One region of the Paenibacillus sp. FSL W7-1279 genome, then DNA from elsewhere that is predicted to be linked to it. Evidence: predicted binding sites of a transcription regulator. Region 1 holds the regulator's gene; the other holds the start of a gene.
What was found. The regulator CtsR, encoded in region 1, represses protease genes until heat stress. The targets are predictions, from matches to a motif close to ATGGTCAATAAAGGTCAAACA.

Region 1 (7,477 bases):
ACAGGAATACCCGTCCAGTTGGCGACAACGTCGGCGATATCCTCCGGCGTTACCTCGGAATCGGTACGTCCTTGTTTTTCTTTCCATTGATTCTTCGTGATTTCTAGTTCTTCGCGGAGCTTCTGCTCCGTATCGCGCAGCGCTGCAGCCTTCTCGAATTCCTGGCTTTGGACAGCTGCGTCTTTCTCTTTGCGGATGTCCTCCAGATGCGCTTCCTGATCTTTCAGATTAGGCGGTATGGTATACGTATGAAGGCGAACTTTTGAACCAGCCTCGTCAATCAGATCAATCGCTTTATCCGGCAGGAAGCGGTCCGTAATGTAGCGGTCTGACAATCTCACAGCCTGCTCGATCGCTTCATCCGTAATTTTCACGCGGTGATGCGCTTCATAACGGTCACGCAGTCCATACAGAATCTGAATGGCTTCCTCAGGCGACGGTTGGTCCACCGTGATCGGTTGGAAACGACGCTCGAGGGCAGCATCTTTTTCAATATATTTGCGGTATTCGTCCAGTGTGGTTGCTCCGATGCACTGAAGTTCTCCGCGTGCCAATGATGGCTTCAGAATGTTGGAAGCGTCAATCGCACCTTCTGCACCGCCTGCACCGATCAAGGTATGCAGCTCATCGATGAACAGAACGATGTTGCCCGCTTGACGAATCTCATCCATGATTTTTTTCAGGCGATCCTCAAACTCGCCGCGGTATTTCGTACCGGCAACAACCGAGCCCATATCCAGCGTCATGACGCGTTTGTCACGCAGTGTCTCCGGAATTTCATTGTTAATGATGCGTTGTGCCAGGCCTTCCGCAATCGCCGTCTTACCTACCCCTGGTTCACCAATCAACACCGGGTTGTTCTTCGTACGGCGGCTCAACACTTGAATCACGCGCTCGATTTCTTTGCTGCGTCCAATGACCGGATCCAAATTGCCTTCTTTGGCAATGGCGGTCAGATCGCGAGCGAGGCTGTCAAGTGTAGGCGTGCTTACGTTTTGCGGCGTGCCATGGTGGCTCGATACCGCTTCGCTGCTGCCGAGCAGCTGCAGCACTTGCTGGCGGGCTTTGTTCAGGCTAATGCCCAGGTTGTTCAGCACGCGTGCGGCAACCCCTTCACCTTCACGAATCAGCCCCAACAGAATATGCTCCGTACCTACGTAGGTATGACCAAGCTTACGAGCTTCGTCCATGGAGAGCTCAATTACCTTTTTCGCTCTTGGCGTATAGGCAATGTTGGTAGGCTGCTCCTGACCGCGTCCGATTAATGTTTCGACTTCATCCTGAATTTTCTCAAGACCAAGTCCAAGTCCGATCAGCGCTTTGGCTGCAATGCCGTCTCCTTCACGAATAAGTCCTAGCAGGATATGTTCTGTGCCGATATTGTTGTGCCCCAGTCGTACCGCTTCTTCCTGAGCCAATGCAAGCACCTTTTGTGCACGTTCCGTAAATCTGCCAAACATCATAGTATTGCACCTCCACGTTTCAATTAATATATTGAACCTCGCGGATTTCGGTGTATCGTCAGCAATAGGACGCTTAAACCGTCATCCAACAGTAAAACGAGTATAAATCCTTAATGGTTACCCAATGTTTCTCTGATAAGCTTAGCCCTGTACATGTCGCGTTCGGAAGGAGTCATGCCCTCTCCATAGGTCTTCTGCAGAAAGCCCGGCTGCGTCTTCACATTCAGTTCATTCATGACCGGGATTTCCGGACCCTCCAAGAGGCCGAGATCCACGCCAAGCCGAACATCGGACAAACGCTGGGCCGCTTCCTTGGAATCCATCACCGCCGCATAGGACAGTATGCCATAGGAGCGCATAACCCGATCCGTAATCCGGAGCTTGGATTCACCCAAGAGCCGGGCTCTGGCATTCTTCTCATGCTCGATGATTTGCAGGGCAACGCTGTGCAGATTCTCAATGATCTCCGTCTCGGTTTGACCGAGCGTAATCTGATTCGAGATTTGAAACAGGTTGCCTAATGCTTCGCTGCCTTCGCCGTAAATCCCTCTTACAGTCAAACCTACCTGCGATACAGCCGAGAGAATCCGGTTAATCTGCTGTGTCATAACAAGAGCGGGCAGATGCATCATGACCGATGCGCGAAGGCCGGTTCCGACATTGGTCGGACAGCTGGTAAGATAACCTCGCTTGTCATCAAATGCATAATCGATCTCGGATTCAAAAACATCATCCAGCGCCGTGGCACGTGCCCATGCCTCACGAACCTGAAATCCGGGATATAAGCACTGTATGCGCAGGTGATCCTCTTCATTGATCATAATGCTGACGGATTCATCTTCCGTAAGGATGACTGCACCGTTTCGGGATTCATTCGCCAGATTGGGACTGATCAGATGCTTCTCAACAAGAACCTTCTTATCCAGCTCATCAATCTCACTTAATTTAATTACATGTAAATCCCCGAAATCCTGCAAATCGTCCTTATTCTTCAACACATTCGTCAGGCGCTCTAGCACTTCTCCTGACTGCTGATCCGTTGCCAGCAGCGGGAAAGGAAGATGCTGCAGATTGCGCGCCACCCTGACACGGGTGCTGATGACAATGTCGGAATCCTGACCGTTTCCGCGCATCCACTCGCTCAGCGCCGAATCGGTAAACCGGAGATTAGACATCACGCATTCCTCCTACTAAAGTGCAAAATCTTACAATCTTATCCCTGAGCCATATTTCGCTCCAGCTCACGGATTTGGTCCCGGATCTCGGCAGCCGTTTCAAACTCCTCCTGCACGATCCGAATTTGAAGCTCCTTCTTAAGCTCATCAATTTGGCGTTTGATCTGAATCCGGCCACCTGTACGCTTTGGCACTTTGCCGACATGGGATGTTCCTCCATGGACTCGCTTAAACAATGGATCCAATCGATCCGAAAAGTATTTATAACACGAGCTGCAGCCGAACCGGCCAAGCTTGCTGAACTGGGAATACGTCATACCGCATTCTTCGCACTGCAGCGTCTGGGCCATTTTTGCGCCGGGGCTCTGGCCCTTGCCTGAAGGATCCAGATCCAGAAGACCTGACAGCAAACTGTGTATAGAAAAACCATTCGACGTGCCGGGGATCAATTCCCCTTTTTCGCGGGCACAGGTTTCACAAAAATGAAACTCCGTTTTCTCCCCGTTCACAATTTTGGTGAAATGAAGTGTCGCCGGCCGTTTACCGCATTCTTGGCATATCATAATCCGATGCCCCCTTACACAGACTCACTTACCTAATAAAGAAATAAGCATCGCCTTCATAATCCTTGCACGCAGCTCATCCCGATAAGGAAGCTTCACATTCAGGCACTCCCGTGAAATGGCGGCCCGCATCACGCTGGCCTCCCGCTTCGTTAAAAAACGGGACTCCTCCAGCTGGTAAATCAATCCTTCAGCCACCGTCTGGTCAATCATGCTGCCAATGGTATGATGAAGATGCTGCTGGAGTGCAGTATGCTGGGGAAGCTCGATACGTTGGATGCGTATGTACCCGCCCCCGCCGCGCTTGCTCTCGACAAGAAAGCCCTTCTCCAGCGTAAACCGTGTACTGATCACGTAGTTAATCTGGGAAGGAACGCAAGAAAATTGCTCCGCCAGATCGTTGCGTTGAATTTCAACGGTACCCTCCGGACTTTCCTGCAGTATGCTCTTCAGGTATTGTTCGATAATATCAGAGATATTACGCATTGGTCTGTTCATCCTCCACTGTTTGAAACGTTAAGACGGATAGTGATCTTACACGTCCGCACAGAGCCTTGCTTATACGTTAATTTTAACCTTAATCAAAACCAGCGAACCCTCTCGTTGACTTTGACTTTCTTTGACTTTGATCTCATTATAGCACATTTTTTCATTTTGCCAAGAGGTACTTCTCAATTTATCGCGCTTTGCCTTTATTCTTATTGTACCCAGTTCTTTGATCGCTTATAGCCTCTTCTTCAAGAACAATTCATACAAAGGGCAGCAAAAAAAGAAGCAGCCTCCATACCGGTGAAAACCGGTTACAAGGCCACTTCTCCATATCATAATCCTGTATCGTGTCAAGCTTTAAGCGTCATAACTGATCAAGTAGTGCTGCAGCTCCGTATTATAATAACCGATGCTGTATTCAATGATGCTCCCTGTCCCGTCATAAGAGGTTCTGAGCCGCTTCAGTAACGGAGAGCCTACACTTACTTCAAGCAAGGAGGCAGTCTCTTCATTTGCCACGGTTGCCAGGAAACGGTCGCGGAAATTCTCAAGCGTAATTTGACTTTCCTCGATGCGGTCATAGAGAGACGGTAGTTCGGTGGAACCGAACTCTTCACCCATATCCACTTGGGATGACACGTAGTGAGTATAGTAAATAAAAGGACTCCCGTCCAGTAAATACAATCGTTCAATAAGCAGGCACCGCTCCCCGAATTTTAAGAACAGTTCGCTATCCGGCTCATTAAGCACCCATTCCGTCTTCAGGTGACGCTTCCGAATCTGGTGTCCTTCTTCGACCAGAATCTCGGTAAACAGCTTGCCTTTGGAAAGCTTGGAGAAGGAAGTATTCCGGGTCACAATCGTTCCTACCCCGCTCCGCTTCTCTACATATCCTTCCTGATACAACTCCTGGATCGCATTGCGGACCGTCATTTTGCTAACGTTAAATTCCTGCTCCAGCTGCGGCTCGGAAGGAATATGGGAGCCGAGTGGATATTCCCCATGCAGAATCCGATCTTTTATGATCTTCTTGATTTGCAAGTATAGCGGACCGTTCTTCCGCGTGATCGACATGCTTCTCCTACCTTTCCACGTCAGACATATGATGACTCATTGCCTGAAGCACTTCGCGTTCGTTCGCCGTCGGCGTATCCCCTGTTACGGTATGGGCAAGCATCGCCGCAGCTGCGGCAAAATCAACCGTCCGATTCGGTTCATAACCCTCCGAGATCCCGTGAATCACCCCGCTGGCGTAAGCATCACCCGCGCCGATACGATCATGAACGGAAAACGTCAACGTTTTGGAAAAATGAAACGCTCCATCCGTGTAGAGATAGCCTTGCAGGGAATGGGTGTTATCCCCGTTGATCTTGCGGTGGGTACCCGACGCAACCGTAATATTATACTTCGCTGCCACCTTCGGAATCAACTCCTGCAGCTGTTCGTTCCGATCCTCCCGGGTCGTCTCCATACCAAGGATATAGATAGCATCCTTCTCATTCATAAAGACGATATCCGCCAATGACAGCATTTCCTCATAGTGCGGCTTGGCAAACTCATAGCGGTCTGTCCCCCATAAAGAGGGACGATAATTGCAATCGAACACAACGGTTCCCCCGTTAGCCTTAACTTCACGAGCCAGTGTCTTCATTTGACCTCGTACCGTGTCATTCATGGAAAGAGTTATACCGCAAAAATGAATCATGTCTATCTTTTGGGCAATCGCACCGAAATCGTACATGGCATCCTCTGCCGTGTTAAAGCTGCTGCCCAGCCGGTCCGTATAGGTCACGCGTCCGGGTCTGACACCAAAGCCATTCTCCAAAAAGTACATGCCAACATATTTGCCTCCGCGGCTTATGAGCGAAGTATCGATGCCAAGCCTGCGCAGGTAGGAAACCGCCGCTTCGCCAAGCGGGTTATCCGGCAGCGTGCTGACCAGGTAACCGTTATGACCAAACCTTGCCACAGCCGAGGCGATGTTTACCCCCGTGCCGGAAAAGGAATAATTCAGATGGCTCTCTTGAGCCAAGGAAGCATATCCCGGTACTTGAAGACGCATCATCACTTCGCCATATGCGGCAATCGTCTTAGGCATATTGATCAACCAGCGCTTTTAGCTTGCGATGCAGCTCTTGAACATCGCTAATGATTGTATCTCCGCTTGTCGAGTCGATAATCGAGGAGTACACGTGCGGGATGACCTGCTGCACTCCCGCTTCGAATGCGATGCGCACGATGGCTTCAAAATTCCCTTTATCAATCCCGCCTGTTGGTTCAAGCGCGAATCCTTCCTCCGCACACGCCTTGGCTACCGCGCGGTACTCATCCTCCAGCTTCAAGCCCTGCATCGGGAAGTACTTCAGTGCGTTACCGCCCATATCGCGCACCAGCGCGATGGCTGCTTTTACAGGTACGATGGCTTTGTCCGATCCGGCGGCGCTCACCGGTCCGGTTGAGATATTCACGTAGCCCACTTGACCCGAAGGAGAAACAAGGCTGTTAATCCAGCTTTCTTTGCCATCCAGATTGGCACGTGTAGCACCGACAGCCGGGAACACCTGATTGATATGCGTGCCTGGGTAGCTTTTTACAATCTCGGCTACCACCGCAGCTTGGCGGTTATCGCCGGCACCCAATCCGATCGATACCGCATCTTCGATAACGGCGCCGTACTCCTTCATCGCAATAACGGCCTCTTGTGCATTCGGATAATTTTTGGACAATACGCCGACCAGCACATGCCCTTCCGAAGCTTCAAAAATTTCCTTTGCATTCTGAATGCTGCCTGCAAGCACGTTCAGTGCCGCGCGATTTCTGTAAAGACGTTTCTCCATGTTTGCCATCTTAGTTTCCCCCTGCAATCTGCTGTATTCTCGTTATAATGACCTGCAAATCATCCCCGGAAAGCGAGCGAGGATCAATATCAAAATATCCCTGGCGAACGCCGTAATCCCTGGTGTACACAGCAATATCGCCTTCACGAAGCTGATCGTTCATGGACTTGGCACTGACCCCGGCCGCATTTTCATCGACTTTCACGCGCCCCCTATAGATCGCCCTTCCCGCTTCATCCTGAACAATGGTCACCTCAATGCCCGGCAATTTCGATAAGGTTTTCATTTCCTCCAGTGCTGCTTTCTCCTGCTCACTCTTATCTTCCTTCACCATATACTCATCCAGCGCCTGAAGCAGTCCAAACGTCGTTTCCTTGCCAACCTTCATGCTGCGCCCAATACCATGCAGCTGCGCTTTTACCCAATCGACGTATTGACGTTTGCCGCCGACAATGCCGGAGGTCGGGCCTTCAATTGCCTTGGATCCGCTGTATATCGCCAGGTCTCCGTATTTCACATACTTCTGGATATCCTCTTCGGCAGCAGCATCGATAATCAGCGGAAGTCCATGTGCCTGGGCCACTTCTGCCACTTCTTCCACCGAAATCATATTTTTCTGTACGCAGTGATGGGATTTCACATACAAAATAGCGGCTGTACGCTCATTAATCGCTTCTGCGATATGCTCCTTGCGCCCTTCGTTGGCATACCCAACTTCAACGACCTTGCCGCCCCCGAGATAAACCATCGTTTCAACAGGTGCACCATACTGAACATTATGTCCCTTAAACATGATAATCTCGTTCTTCGCGATTGGCTCCTGGTGCAGTCGGTCACTGCGTCTGCGATTGCCTTCGGTGACGATTCCAGCCACGGAAAGCGCGATTCCGCTGGAAGCGGAATTGACAACGACCGCAGCCTCGGAACCAAGGATGCGCGCCATGTAGTCG
Region 2 (7,477 bases), 940 kb from region 1:
GATTGCTCCGGGCATTATCTCCGGCGCCTTGATTGCTTTTACGCTGTCATTGGATGACTTTATGGTTAGCTTTTTTGTCGCTGGCCCCAGCTCAACGACGCTGCCGATCTATATTTACGCTCAAGTGAAGCGCGGCATCTCGCCAGAGATTAACGCGCTGTGTACGCTGCTCATTCTGGTCAGCATCACGCTGATTCTGTTAGCGCAATATATTCTTAACCGCGGCAACGGGGAAAAGAAACATAAAACATTACCGATCTAAATAGGTACTGCTTTTTTCGAAATAAAACATGGAAGTGGAAAGAGAGGAGATATTGAATTGAAAAAATCAAGATGGACCCGCCTGCTGACGGCAGGCATGGTTGCGGTATTGTCTGTAGGACTCTTGGCCGGTTGCGGATCGGATAAGGAGACGCTTCACATTTACAGCTGGGCGGATAACTTTGATCCCGAGGTGCTGAAGGACTTCGAAGAGAAGTTCGACGTAAAGGTAACCTACGACAATTACGCAAACAATGAAGACCTGCTGGCTAAAATCAAGGCTGGCGGCAGTGGGTATGACCTCATTCAGCCGTCCGATTATATGGTCAAAACGATGATTGAATCGGAGCTGCTTGAGCCGCTTGACATGAATAATATCCCGAACTTCGTCAGTCTTACGGATACTTTCAAAGATCCTTCTTATGACCCGGGCAATAAATATTCAATTGTCTACACGTCCGGTGTAACGGGAATTGCATATAACAAGAAGTATGTGAAGGATGAGATCAACAGCTGGGAAGATCTCTGGAACCCGGAATACAAGGGTAAAGTCCTGCTTCTGGACGACAACCGTGAAATGATCGGCATGGCGCTGAAGAAGCAAGGAAAGTCCAACAGCAGCACAGATGAAGCGGAAATCACCGCAGCTGCGGATGAGCTGAAGACCCTGCTCCCGAATGTGCTAGCGTTTGATACGGATAACATCAAGCAGAAGATGATCCAAGAAGAAGGCTGGATTGCTACGGTATGGTCCGGAGATGCCGCCTTTATTGCTGCGGAGAATCCGGATGTGGCGTATGTCGTGCCAGAAGAAGGGGCTACCATCTTCTCTGATAACTACGCGATTCCTAAGGGTGCCAAGAATAAAGAGCTGGCCGAGAAATTCATCAATTTCATGATGGAGCCTGAGGTCAGCGCCAAAAACTATGAATTTATCGGATACAGCAATCCGAACACCAAAGCGATGGAATTCCATAGCGAGGAATACCGCGCCAATACGATGATCAACCTGACAGATGAAGAGCTGGGCCGTACCGAATGGCTGGATAATGTCGGTGACTCGCTCTCGATCTATGATCGTTTATGGACCGAACTGAAGAGCGGTCGTTAATTATAGGGCTTGCATTTTCATATTTTTGTAATAAAAAGAGTCTGTCCCATTGGGGGCAGGCTCTTTTTTGTTTGTAAATAATAGTCCCTTAGTCCCGGGATAGGAAGAAATAGCCGATTTATACGAATCAAACCACAACTTCGGGGCCCGTTTCGTTGTTATATATAAAGGAGGACGCAAATAACTTAAACCAGGTTTCTATACGTTTAATCAGGAAAAGGAGAAAGCGGCTTGAGCGATGTGATGGGTATGTTTTTGATTGCATTGGTAGTTGCCGGGGTTGCAGCCGTTTTATTTCTGAACATCTTCAGGAAAAGCGCGCTGCATCTGCTGTTATTGAGTGTTCACAGTGCGCTTGTGGGAATCGGACTACTTCTATTAAGTTATGCAGCCCAGGGAAGGAAGTCTTGCTGTTTATGGGTACATGCGCTCTCTTGTTCGGTGTATTTCTAAGCGTAAAAGCATTCACTCAGAAAGACTTGGCGAACATATAGGTCCTATGGCCTGGAATCAAAATTGTCATTGACTTTGTTACCAATACATTGAAAGCTTTCCTTATAATGATTAAGGGTAATAGATTAACAACTAACGGAAACTTAATTTAACAAAGGTGGAATTCTGATATGAATCCTAAATTACGTGTATGTGCATCATTAATTGCAACTAGCGTCCTGCTTGGCGGTCTGGGTTTGAGCGGACAGGTCATCGATGCAAGTGCCGCTAAGGCACCCGTTTCCGCCAGCCAAAAATCGTCGAAGAATGAAGTCGTACTGAAATGGAATGGCAAGACCCTGTCACAGAAAGGTCTCGTGCTGCACGGGGTAACTTATGTGCCGGCAACCGCTTTGCGGGACGGCCTGGGAATGCCTCTTAAATATGATGCAAAAAAACGTACGTATACACTGGGTAACGGTTATAACAAACTGAGTGCCATCGTATATGATTCAACTGAAATTGGTATTCTGGTGAACGGTTCGTATGCCGGCGAGCCTGGGGGACAGATCATTAATGGTCGTCTGTATGTGCCATTCAAAACGATCAGCGAATACATGGGTGTTCAGGGACAATGGAACCCTTCCTTGAAAACACTCAGCATGACACAAAAGAAACAGAACGACATTACGATCAAATCGGCTGCGCTGAAGAAAAAGATTCAGGGCGTGGATGCCGTTGTGAACTATCCTGTAATCAGCGGACTCGCAAATGCGGAGGCGCAAGCCGAGATCAATCAAGTGCTGAAAGAAAATGCGTCCGGCGTAATCACCCGTGCCGAAGGGAATGCTGAGGAATTCCCGCCGTCGGAATCCAGTTTCCCTTATGAATTTAGCGGTGACTTCGTGGTCCATTATAACCAGAACGATATCCTGAGCATTACGGCATACGATTATTCCTACACGGGTGGCGCTCATGGCATGACCTTCCGTAAAAGCTTCACGTTCTCCTTGAAGGATGGCAAGAAAATGCAGCTGGGCGATTTCATCAACCTGCAGGGCAAGAACAAACAGAAGCTGAACAACCTTGTGCTGAACAAGCTGAAGAAAGAGGGGGGCTACCTCAGCGGATTTGAAGGCGTGCCTGCCGATGCGGACTTCTACGTGAAAGATAACGCTGCGGTGCTGTACTTCCAACTTTATGAGTACACCGCATATGCTTATGGATTTCCGGAGTTTGAGCTGAAGCTGAAAGAGTGGAAGTAAGAGTATACGGTAGCGGTTTGTGTAAACTGCAATCATTTATTTTCATACTATAGCTTGCCTAGAAACATGATGTTGTCCTGATGTAACACTGTATTGGAACGAGTTACGAAAATCCCTTGATCATGGAACGTGGAGAGTGTATTCTCCTTTCCTGCGATCAAGGGGTTTTTCGTTTATCTAGAGACTTGCCTGGATGATAACTTGCACGTCTTGTACATCTGCACACTGCTTCTGCTCCCTGTGCACGCGTGGTCCGTGGCAAGCAAGCCGTTCGTTGAAATGGCCACCCTGCACGGGTCTTCTTTTATTTTCCCTCCCCACAAGTTAAGGCAGGCCTTTTAGGAGGGGGATGCTCTTGAGCTAGTCTTTAAGTTTTTATAGATAAGGTCAGGTCGTACCAAAGTGAGAGTATCCTCGGAGGAGCAAAGCGTTCGCCTTTGAAATCGGGAAACCTCCCTATCCATTCATTCAAGTTTCCCGAGTTCAACAGCGACCGGAGGGGATACTCTCACTATTCAGTACTCGAAGTTTTCAATGATCCAGAGGATAAGAAAGGGCAGGCACCGGATAACGGCGCCTGCCCTTTACTTTATTTCTTTTATAAGCCTTGCGGTGGTGTATTCTCTAATACTTGATCAATCAGACCGTATTCTTTGGCTTCGTCAGCCGTCATGAAGTAGTCACGATCGGTATCCTTCTCAATGCGCTCCAGCGGTTGGCCCGTGCGATCGGACAGGATGCGGTTCAGCTTGTCGCGCATTTTGAGGATGCGGCGAGCACGGATCTCAATATCCGTGGCTTGACCTTGTGCGCCGCCGAGCGGCTGGTGAATCATAATCTCGCTGTTAGGCAGACCGTAGCGTTTGCCTTTAGCGCCTGCGTTGAGCAGGAATGCGCCCATGGAAGCAGCCATGCCGACACAGATCGTCGAAACGTCCGGCTTAATGAACTGCATCGTATCGAATATCGCCATACCTGCGGTAATGGAACCGCCAGGACTGTTGATGTAAAGATGAATATCCTTCTCAGGATCCTCAGCCGACAAGAACAGCATTTGGGCAATGATGGAATTGGCGACCACGTCATTTACGTCGGAGCCGAGGAAGATAATGCGGTCTTTCAGCAATCTGGAATAGATGTCGTACGCCCGCTCACCGCGGTTGCTTTGTTCAACGACCATAGGTATAAAACTCACGTGGAAAACCTCCTCTTAAGTACCTCATATAAATACTGTTACCGTATTACCCACATGATAAACAATTTAAATCAAAAAGTCAAAGATAGTCAAACTATTGGGTAAAAAAAAGAGCCGTCATGGGCGCTTTAGGGTAATCAGTATAGAAAATAAAAGTTATAATGGCGCGCCCGCGAGGAATCGAACCTCGATCTCAGGCTCCGGAGGCCTACGTCATATCCATTGGACCACGGGCGCAAAAAAAATTAGCAACGAAGTTGATTATACCGCATCTATTTAAAAAATACAATAGCAGACAAAACTTTGTTCCTATTATATAGACGAGCCAGTACTTGGCCATAATGTATAAGAATGCCCGGGGCAGAGAAATATACTTTCGGACACTTGCAACCGGCATAATTATTGGTTAGAATAAAGGTGGGACTTAAAAAGTTCAACTGGGACATTTTACGACCAGATAGAGGAGAGCCGAGACGAAGTTTGCAGGAGTGGAATGCATGCGTAACCTATTAGAAATACAAGAGCAGCTTCTGCCGGATCTGATGGACACTCTTAAACGAAGGTATACCATCCTTCATCAGATCAAGTTGTCCGGAATTGTTGGCCGAAGAACATTGGCTTCATCACTCTCGATGACCGAGCGTGTTCTCAGAGCAGAGACTGATCTTCTGAAAGCGCAGGGGCTGATCGAGATTGAAACGCTTGGCATGCGCATCAGCAGCTCAGGGATATGCTTGCTGGAGGAGCTGGAGCCGGTCATGAATGAGTTATTCGGACTGGTTGAACTGGAAGAGAAGATTCGTCAGGCTTACGGGCTTCGTAAAGTGGTCATTATTCCCGGTGACAGCGAGTCATCTCCGGAAGTCAAACGTGAGCTTGGCCGGGCCGGAGCAAGAACGCTGCTAAGCTTTGTCCAAGATGGAGATACGATTGCCGTAACCGGCGGCTCCACGCTCGCCGAAGTGGCCGAGCAGATGTCCTCTTTGCCAGGCGGCGAACCGCTGACAAGCACTTGGTTTGTGCCAGCGCGGGGCGGTCTTGGGGAGAGCGTGGAGATTCAAGCGAACACCATTGCTTCCAAGATGGCAAAGCGCGTTGGAGCTGAGTACCGATTGCTTCACGTACCGGATCTGCTAAGCGAGGATGCCTATCAGTCTCTGGTGCAGGATCAGCATATCCAGGAGATCGTGGATGTGATCAGGCGCTGCCGTGTCATTATTCACGGCATCGGAGATGCCATGGAGATGGCAAGAAGGCGCAAGCTGGATGAAAACTCTATTCAGAACTTGCAGGCAGATGGCGCGATTGCGGAATCCTTCGGCTACTACTTCAGTGAAGATGGTGAAGTTGTCCACAAAATGCTTACTCTCGGGCTGCGGCTTGAGGATATTATGCGGACAGAGACGATCATCGGCATTGCTGGGGGTCAAGGCAAGGGCAAGGCGATTCATGCGGTGCTGAAATTCGGACATGAGGATATTCTCGTTACCGATGAAGCCGCGGCACTGGAAGTCGAGAAGGAGATTGACGCCGGGATTTGAACCCACGGGCGTGCACACTGATTTTTCCTTATTGTTGTCTTGATTGGCTTAACGGCCAATCTTGAATATATAAATTTTACAAATATGGAGGGAACTACTCATGGTTAAAGTAGGTATTAACGGTTTTGGACGTATTGGACGTAACGTGTTCCGCGCTGCGCTGAACAACAGCGAAGTTGAAATCGTGGCAATCAACGATTTGACGGACGTAAGCACGCTGGCACACCTTTTGAAATATGACACAACTCACGGAAGACTTAATGCAACGGTTGAAGCTAAAGAAGGCGCACTCGTTGTAAACGGCCGTGAAGTAAAAGTATTCGCTGAGCGTAACCCTGAAGCATTGCCTTGGGCTGAGCACGGCGTTGAAATCGTTGTAGAATCCACTGGTATTTTCACAGCGAAAGACAAAGCTTCCGCTCACTTGAAAGGCGGCGCTAAGAAAGTTATCATCTCCGCTCCAGCAACTGACGAAGATATCACGATCGTTATGGGCGTTAACGAAGACAAATACGATGCAGCTAACCATACTGTAATCTCCAATGCTTCTTGTACAACAAACTGCTTGGCTCCTTTTGCTAAAGTTCTTGACGAGAAATTCGGTATCGTTAAGGGTATGATGACTACGGTTCACTCCTACACGAATGACCAGCAAGTGCTTGATCTTCCGCACAAAGATCTGCGTCGTGCTCGTGCAGCTGCTGAAAACATCATTCCATCCACAACTGGTGCTGCTAAAGCGGTTAGCCTCGTTCTGCCACAATTGAAAGGCAAATTGAACGGTATGGCAATGCGTGTACCTACGAAGAACGTTTCTGTAACGGATCTCGTAGTTGAGCTGTCCCAAAATGTAACCCTTGAAGATGTAAACGGAGCTCTGAAAGCAGCTGCTGAAGGCCCGCTGAAAGGCATCTTGAACTACTCCGAAGAGCCGCTTGTATCCAGCGACTACAATGGCGACCCAGCTTCTTCCACTATCGATTCGCTCTCCACTATGGTAGTTGGCGACAACATGGTGAAAGTAGTTTCTTGGTATGACAACGAGTGGGGCTACTCCAACCGTGTCGTTGACCTCGCTGCTTACATCGCAAGCAAAGGTCTGTAATTGATCTAGCCATACAATCGAAGAGGAGTTCCGTTTCACGGGTCTCCTCTTTGGTTCATGGTTTTTCCTTGTTTTCATGCCAGAGCACTGGGAAGTATAGACAAGATCCGGGCGCTGGTTAGCGATAGAGAGAGAAACGAGAGCAACTGCATGCTGTCGGTGAGGAGAATAGTTTTCTTAGGAGGAACGTGGAGATGAACAAGAAAAGTGTACGTGATGTAGAAGTAAGCGGCAAACGGGTGTTTGTCCGCGTCGATTTCAATGTACCGCTCGAAGATGGTAAAATTACAGACGACACTCGTATTCGCGAGACTTTGCCGACCATTAAGTATCTGGTAGAGCAAGGAGCGAAAGTCATCCTGGCCAGTCACATGGGTCGTCCAAAAGGAGAGGTCGTTGAATCTTTGCGCCTGACTCCGGCAAGTCAGCGTCTGTCCGAGCTGCTCGGCAAACCGGTAGCCAAAGCGGATGAAGCGGTAGGAGAAGCTGTTAAAGCTCAAGTCGAGAAGCTGCAAAACGGCGATGTGCTCGTGCTTGAAAATGTTCGTTTTTACGCTGGTGAAGAGA

Region 2: the regulator CtsR is predicted to act here: its motif matches at 4,340-4,360, upstream of clpP (ATP-dependent Clp endopeptidase proteolytic subunit ClpP).

The regions. Positions count from the first base shown of each region.
Region 1 is NZ_CP150215.1:6,782,971-6,790,447, forward strand. It holds gene clpC (ATP-dependent protease ATP-binding subunit ClpC) at 1-1,463, opposite strand, end outside; gene MKY82_RS30920 (protein arginine kinase) at 1,574-2,638, opposite strand; gene MKY82_RS30925 (UvrB/UvrC motif-containing protein) at 2,677-3,201, opposite strand; gene MKY82_RS30930 (CtsR family transcriptional regulator) at 3,226-3,687, opposite strand; gene MKY82_RS30935 (GntR family transcriptional regulator) at 4,048-4,764, opposite strand; gene MKY82_RS30940 (sugar kinase) at 4,772-5,788, opposite strand; gene MKY82_RS30945 (KDGP aldolase family protein) at 5,781-6,536, opposite strand; gene MKY82_RS30950 (DgaE family pyridoxal phosphate-dependent ammonia lyase) at 6,538-7,477, opposite strand, start outside.
Region 2 is NZ_CP150215.1:227,761-235,237, forward strand. It holds gene MKY82_RS01105 (ABC transporter permease) at 1-262, shown strand, start outside; gene MKY82_RS01110 (spermidine/putrescine ABC transporter substrate-binding protein) at 320-1,372, shown strand; gene MKY82_RS01115 (hypothetical protein) at 1,604-1,825, shown strand; gene MKY82_RS01120 (DUF4163 domain-containing protein) at 1,996-3,069, shown strand; gene clpP (ATP-dependent Clp endopeptidase proteolytic subunit ClpP) at 3,668-4,264, opposite strand; tRNA gene MKY82_RS01130 (tRNA-Arg) at 4,427-4,501, opposite strand; gene MKY82_RS01135 (sugar-binding domain-containing protein) at 4,762-5,805, shown strand; gene gap (type I glyceraldehyde-3-phosphate dehydrogenase) at 5,906-6,910, shown strand; gene MKY82_RS01145 (phosphoglycerate kinase) at 7,105-7,477, shown strand, end outside.